DNA from 2 places in the Chlorogloeopsis sp. ULAP01 genome. Region 1 is predicted to be linked to the other one. Evidence: predicted binding sites of a transcription regulator. Region 1 holds the regulator's gene; the other holds the start of a gene.
The links. The regulator HrcA, encoded in region 1, represses chaperone genes, less so after heat shock. The targets are predictions, from matches to a motif close to TTAGCACTCNNGANTCNNGAGTGCTAA.
Positions count from the first base shown of each region.

Region 2: groL (chaperonin GroEL) is a predicted target of HrcA. The motif match lies at 1,431-1,457, and genes of this name have one in related genera.

Region 1 is NZ_JAUDRH010000003.1:349,639-353,521, forward strand. Features, by position in the region: gene QUB80_RS07735 (hypothetical protein) at 1-199, opposite strand, end outside; gene QUB80_RS07740 (DUF2834 domain-containing protein) at 224-883, opposite strand; gene hrcA (heat-inducible transcriptional repressor HrcA) at 1,080-2,159, opposite strand; gene QUB80_RS07750 (rhodanese-like domain-containing protein) at 2,554-2,913, opposite strand; gene QUB80_RS07755 (DUF3352 domain-containing protein) at 3,135-3,883, shown strand, end outside.
Region 2 is NZ_JAUDRH010000021.1:34,445-38,327, forward strand. Features, by position in the region: gene fabG (3-oxoacyl-[acyl-carrier-protein] reductase) at 1-108, shown strand, start outside; gene QUB80_RS32075 (MraY family glycosyltransferase) at 253-1,332, opposite strand; gene groL (chaperonin GroEL) at 1,496-3,157, shown strand; gene corA (magnesium/cobalt transporter CorA) at 3,375-3,883, shown strand, end outside.

The DNA.
Region 1 (3,883 bases):
GAAGGGCGCTATAAATAAATAGCCAAATACCAATCAGAGAAAATAACGATAGAATGACAGGATTTACTTCTGTCCAATTCAGGGTGAAGATATTTTTTAGTAGTATAACTGTGGCTTCTAAATGAAAAGGTGGAGCTAGCCACAAAATATAAGCAATAAATCCAGCCCACAACGACCAAAGTGTTATTCTTCTAGTCATAATTCTGAGTTTATACAGTGGGTTCTAACTGGGTAATAGCTCTGAACTCGCTTCTGGTAAAGGTGGACGTATACACAGATACATCAACGGGCTAAATAGTGGAATGAGCGCTACCAACCAAAATATTTGAGGATTTTTCAATCCACGACGCACCATATCATCTCCCAATAATGCGGGAAATAAAGCGCAAAGTAGACAAAAATCCAAGCTCATCACATGAATGAAGCGGCTGGTTTGCCACTGCTGTACAAAATTATTCCAATCTCCTTGCCCTAATCCATAGCCAACTAAAATAGCCGCGCCTATAGTCAGAACCACACCAGTCCAGCGAGAATCTAGTAGCTTTAAAAAAGTATTCTTTTGGCCAGAAAACTGTGTATTTGGTTCCCGTAGAGCTAAGTACGGTAGCAGGGCAAAGGCTCCGACTGCAAAAGAGAGAACAGCGAAAGGCCAAGCGGGAATTTTTTGTCCTTTCCCATCTATAAAAATGACTGCACTGTAAATTAAAGGCCAAACGCCCATAATGTTGAACAGTGAGATAACAAGCGGATTAATGCCTTGCCATCGCCCTGTGGAAAGATTTTTAATCAACTCGAATGTGTCAGGTTGATTGGGAGGGGCAAACACAAAGGCATAGATAATCAATCCTAGCCAGATTAACCAAAATACAGTTTTTTGTTGCATGAAGATTTATTTTACTGAAGCTGGCAAAATAAATAATTCATACTAAAGTTATAATTGACGAGTTCCCCTGGCATAAAGAAGCGCAGTACGTTGGACGGCTTCCTGGAGGATATTACGAATTGGTATAATATAGTCTCTAAAATTTAGTCAAAGCTCGATCATCAAAGGCAATAGTACGGAGTTTAGGGATACAAGATTATTGGCTCAACGCTTCCGATAGGTAATCAGCAGCTGCGGCTACGACTGCGATCGCTCCTTCATAATCTAAGCGTGTTGGCCCCAAAACGCCTACACTACCTACAGGCACTGAACCACGACGATAGGTAGAAGAAATTAAGCTACAAGTACGTATGGGTTCGAGAGGATTTTCTGAACCAATCCGAACTGTCACTCGTGATTTACCAACTTCCTCTACCTCTGGCTCGTCAACTATTAATTGCCACAATTGTTCTTGTTCTTCTTCTAATAGCTGGATAATTGCTTGCACTTGTTGGAGGTGCGAAAATTCTGGCTGCCGCAGCACTTCTGAGACACCGCGAACCATTATTTGTGTGGTATTTGGTGTTAAACTCCGACGACTAAATTCTGCTAGTGACTCTTTTAAGTATTCGCCGTAGTGCTGAAACTCCCGATCCAACTGACTCCAGTCTAAGTTAGCTAATTCTAGGAGACTACGCCCCCGCAAATGATTATTTAGAAAGTTGGAAACAATTTGCAACTCCCGATCTATTACCTCCAGATCGAGTTGTCTTTCTTGTCGTTTTGGTGGCAAATCCATTAATGCCGAATGGGTTTCGTAACTATCCGTTACCACAATCAACATTACCTTGCCCGATTCAATTTGCACCAATTGTAGATGTCGCAGTTGGGCGCTTACATTCTGCGGCATGGTAATCAAGCTAATGCAACCACTCAAGGTTGCTAAGATTTGAGCTGCTCCTTGCAATAAAGCTTCCAAACTCCAATCTTCCCACTTGAGGCGATGTTGCAGTGCATCTTCTACCTGCCGCGCTAAAGTATCAGAAGGTGTAATCAGCTTGTCAACGTAAATGCGATAGCCAGAGTCGGAAGGTACTCTGCCCGCAGAAGTGTGGGGCTGATAAAGTAGTCCAACTTTTTCTAACATACCCATCACGTTGCGAATCGTTGCTGAACTAACACCCAAGTTATATTCCTCAACTAAAGCTTTGGAACCAACAGGTTCTGCCGTGGCGATATAATGACGTACTGTTGCCCAGAGTATGTGTTGTTGTCGATTTGTTAGCTGGACTTGCATGGCGAGTATTTATCGAAGCTAAATTTAAATCAATTTTTGAAAAATGAAAAATTTATCAGATGTTGCAATAACCATTAATAATTAGTTAAGCAAGATATCAAATTCAGAAGGTATCTTGGAATACGTAAAAACAAAGTTACTGTTTTACCTCTAGCAAAAAATGTTCTCCAAATTAAGAAGTTACAGTATTTGCAATTTACGTATGTTTATATGAGAGCGCGGATTTGACAGGGTTTTAGTGATTAGTTTGCCGGATTCTCGCAAAAGTAGATTCAACAGCGAATCGACTAAATATTTACAAACCAGATGCTGCTAAGTATTTCCGCTTAGAATCTAGAATTAATATTGTCTTAAGTCCAGAATAGCAAAATAAAGCTGGTTTCGTCATTACCGATTAATACTGAGGAATAGAAGGATCGACTAAGTTTGAATATGCATCAATACCACCAGCAATATTTTTAACATTTGTAAAACCTTGAGCAATAAGCCACTGACACATCTGAGCAGAACGAATGCCGTGATGACAGAGTACAAAAGTTTCAGCGTGAGGATCGAAACGGGTTTGGACTTGATCTGCCCAGTCAGCAAATTGACTGAGAGGAAGATTGACAAAGCCCTCAAGAGAAGCGATCGCTACTTCTTGTGGTTCGCGCACGTCTACTAACTGAAGGCTCGCCTCGCCTGCTAATAAACGTTGAGCAAGTTCTTCTACACTAATTTGGGTAATGGGTTGACCAAAAGATTTACCTGTCATGAAGCTTTTGTAAACAATCTTAGAGATTTCCTAGATATTATTTATGTTCGCAGAAAATCTTCACGTTGACATGAGCATATACATCAGTGCCATTGGGATAAATTTGCTCTATTTTCTAAAGTGACTAAAGATTTCGCATAAAAACTGCTTTTGGTGTAGAAGAAGGCGGTTTAATATTTTTGGGTGTAAGCACTACCCAGGTAGTTTATGTGAAAAAAATTATGAAGCAAGGTTTATTATTTCGTTTTTTAGCAGCTAGTTTAACTATGCTGCTATCAATTGGTATGACTGGTTGTACCAACTCATTTGGTAACAATCCTCTTGGAGGTGGAACTACCACGCAGCCTGGAGCCACAATTTTTGTGTCTAAACAAGCGCCAGTAATGCTATCGATGCTAGTAAATCCAGATAAATTACAGTCTTTTGAACGTAATGGAGAAATTTCCAAGCTTAAAAGCAGCTTACTCGCCAATACTGGTATAGATTACAAACAAGATATTCAGCCTTGGTTAGGGAATGAAATTACTTTGGCTGTTACTACCCCAGACATTGATCGCGATCCAGAGAACGGACTCCAGCCAGGTTATTTGATGGCGCTAGCAACTAATAAACCAGAAAAAAGCCGTGAGTTTGTTGATCTGTTATTTTCCAAACGGGCAATAGCTGGGACAAGTTTAACAGTGGAACAATATGAAGGTGTGAAGCTGCTTGCTGATGAATCTCAGCCAGATAAGGTACTGGCTGGGGCAGCAGTAGGAGATCGCTTTGTCTTGTTTGCGAACGATCCCAAAGTGCTACGAGAGGCTATTAATAATGTTCAGGCTGCTGAGTTGAATTTGACAAATTCTCACCAATATCAGCAGGCTATTAAACAACTGCCCAAAGGAGCGCTAGCAGTAGCTTTCTTGAATCTTCCTCTAATAGCACAATGGCAAGGGTTAAAACTGCCAGAAATAGCAACCTATGATAG
Region 2 (3,883 bases), on a different contig from region 1:
CAACCAGAAGATGTTGCTGGTATGGTACGCTTTCTTGCTGCCGATCCCGCAGCAGCCTACATTACGGGACAAGTTTTTAATGTTGATGGCGGGATGGTTATGGCATAAGTAAGCAACGTGGGGAAAGGAAGACGCAAAGAGAAATGAGGATAAAAAGACAAGGAGAGAGAACCTGATTCACAATTCCCCGTGTCACCGTGTCCCCGCATCTTCGTGTCTTCTTTCTTCCCCATGTCCCCTTCATTCCCCATGTCACTTTGCTCGTATCCTTTGCCAAACAGTGAAGCCTAAAAGAATGATGATACCTACGGTGGTAGCAAGCATCACTAATAAACTCATGCCTCGGATTCTCATCGCCATCCAGTTACACACCAAAGTAATTGACCAAAGGGTGAGCGCGGCGTAGCGTTGAGACAAACCCCAAGCTAGCAAGCGGTGGTGCAGGTGGTCTTTACCAGGGGTACTCATCGGATTTTTCCCTGCCAGGAGACGCCGTACAAACACTTGCGTAGTGTCCAGCACTGGTAAGAGCAAAAATAAAACTGGAGGTACTAAGGAGAAAACCGTAGTTACTTGCAAATCGCCAATGATAGTTGTTGCCGCTAGGACATAGCCGAAAAAGTATGCTCCAGCATCACCCATAATGATCCGGGATGGGTGAAAGTTGTGTCTCAAAAAACCTAGTGCCGCTCCTCCCAAAGCTGCTAAAACTAATGTCGCAGCAGCCCAATTAGGAAATTGTGCTGACACTGCTAATAAACTCATGGCAGTAATAAAGCTAACCCCTCCTGCCAAGCCATCCATACCGTCCATTAAGTTGATGGCATTAGTGATTCCCACTACCCAAAGCACCGTCAATAAAATCGAGAGTAAAAAGTCTATGGGAGTGCCAAAAGTAACTTGAATACTGATGCCATTCGCGACCAATAGCAGTGCCGTCAGGATTTGCACCAATAGGCGGACAGTGGCAGGCAAGCCGAACTGATCGTCGATAAAGCCTACAAGCACTAAAATGGAACCACCTAAGAGAATTGTCAGCACCTGAGCCAATACATTTTGGAGTTCAATTGGTCTTAAGAGGCTAGCTAGAACCAATGCCGCTATTACTCCCGTATAAATAGCCAAACCACCCGCATTCGGCAAAGGTTCTCGGTTTAGTCGTCGTGCATTTGGTTGATCAGCCCAACCAACCCGCAAAGCAAATTTACGTACTGCCGGAATCAAACGCCATGTTACAACCCAAGCTAATAAAAATGTAAATACCACTGCCAACCAGCCGGAACCGCTAGGGTCAGCAATACCAAGAGCCTCAAGGAAGCTGTATATATTCATTTGTTGCTTCCATCATCACTGACTGTATCCAACATCAGCATCAAGTGTATACTAACCATTTTGTTCTCACCATCTCGGAACTGAAACATTCTGTTTGATTAGCACTCTTTGTCTGTGAGTGCTAAATTGTCTAATGGAAGAGCTCGCAAGTTGATAAATAAATATGGCCAAGATTATTGCATTTGATGAAGATTCGCGGCGGGCATTAGAAAGAGGCATTAACGCCCTTGCTGATGCTGTGAAAATTACCTTAGGGCCAAAAGGTCGTAACGTCCTTTTAGAGAAAAAATTTGGTACACCGCAAATTGTTAATGATGGTATCACCGTTGCCAAAGAAATTGACCTAGAAGATCCCTTAGAAAATACTGGTGCCAAACTCGTCCAAGAAGTTGCTTCCAAAACCAAAGAAGTAGCTGGCGATGGTACAACCACGGCAACAGTGCTAGCACAGGCAATAATTCGGGAAGGCTTGAAGAACGTAGCTGCTGGAGCAAATCCAGTCGCGACACGGCACGGGATTGAAAAAACCGTTGAAAAGTTAGTACAGGAAATTGCGGCGGTAGCCAAGCCTGTTGAAGGTAGTGCGATCGCTCAAGTGGCGACGGTTTCTGCTGGCAACGATGAAGAAATCGGGGCTATGATTGCCGAAGCGATGGAAAAAGTCACCAAAGATGGTGTCATCACTGTAGAAGAGTCTAAGTCTCTGACAACCGAATTAGAAGTGGTTGAGGGGATGCAAATTGATCGGGGTTACATTTCGCCCTACTTCATCACCGACAACGAACGGATGACGGTGGAATTTGAAAACGCTCGCATTTTAATCACTGACAAGAAAATCAGCAGCATCCAGGACTTAGTACCAGTATTGGAAAAAGTAGCCCGTTTGGGTCAAGCCCTGCTGATTATCGCTGAAGATGTAGAAGGCGAAGCGTTAGCAACTTTGGTGGTAAATAAAGCACGGGGTGTCTTGACAGTTTGTGCAATTAAAGCACCTGGATTTGGCGAACGCCGCAAAGCGATGTTAGAAGACATTGCCATCCTCACAGGCGGACAGTTAATTTCTGAAGAAATTGGTTTAAGTCTAGATACAGTTTCTTTAGAGATGCTAGGAACTGCCCGAAAAATTTCGATTGACAAAGAAAACACTGTCATTGTCTCTGAAGCTGCACAGACAGCAGATGTACAGAAGCGCATTGCCCAAATTCGCAAGCAACTGCAAGAAACTGATTCAGAATACGATAAAGAAAAACTGCAAGAACGAATTGCCAAGCTAGCTGGTGGTGTAGCCGTAATTAAAGTAGGTGCAGCCACAGAAACTGAACTTAAAGACCGCAAACTCCGGATTGAGGATGCCCTCAATGCCACTAAAGCTGCTGTAGAAGAAGGAATCGTGCCTGGTGGTGGTACGATGTTAATTCATCTGTCTACAAAAATCGACGAAATTAAAAACAGCCTCAACGACGAAGAACAAATTGGCGCGGAAATTATCAAGCGATCGCTAGATGCTCCGTTGCGCCAAATTGCAGATAACGCTGGTGCTGAAGGTTCTGTGATTGTTGAGAAAGTGCGTTCTACAGAATTTAACGTCGGTTACAACGCTGCGACTGGGGAATTCCAAGACTTAATTGCTGCGGGTATTATCGATCCTGCTAAAGTCGTGCGTTCAGCCTTACAAAACGCTGCTTCTATTGCGTCTATGGTATTAACCACAGAAGCGATCGTCGCTGAAAAGCCTGAGAAAAAACCCGCAGGTGGCGCTCCCGACATGGGCGGCATGGGCGGCATGGGCGGCATGGGTGGCATGGGCGGCATGGGTATGATGTAGCCCTAGCTTTTGGATAAAAATATTTGTGTGTAGCAGTTTGTCTGATTTTAAGACAAACTGTTTTTTTATAATATTTCGCTATTTACGGTAGAACAGAGTTATTTGTGAATATCGAACTTAGTTGACATCCCTCACTTACAAACTTAGGTAAGTACTCAAACAGAATTAATTACACCATTGTCTTCCTGTTCCCTGTCCCCTGTTCCCTAAAAAATGTATGTTCAACAAAATTCGCCGCTTTTCTGCAAAAGTCACTAAACCAGATTCAGATACGGAAGATTTTTATCATGAACCTGGTACTCTACCAGGAACTATTATCATCGATGCAGATGCATCGCCATCGGTAATTGAGTTAATTGACTACGACCAAACTAATGCCATCTATAAGCAAGTAGCAACTCCAGAAGAGTGCGCTGCTTATTTGGATACGGAATCAGTATCTTGGGTAGATGTATCCGGTTTGGGTAGTGAAGATATCTTGCAAAGACTGAGAACAGTTTTTGATTTACATCCTTTGGTGTTAGAAGACGTAGTCAATGTACCAGAACGTCCCAAAGTAGAGGATTATGAAGACCAATTAGTCATTATTGCGCGGATGGTAATGCCTAAGAACAAAAGCAATGGCTTTTATAGTGAGCAAGTAAGTTTAGTGTTGGGAAAACATTATTTGCTTACAGTTCAAGAAGAGCCAGAGCGAGATTGCTTTGAACCAGTGCGATCGCGCAT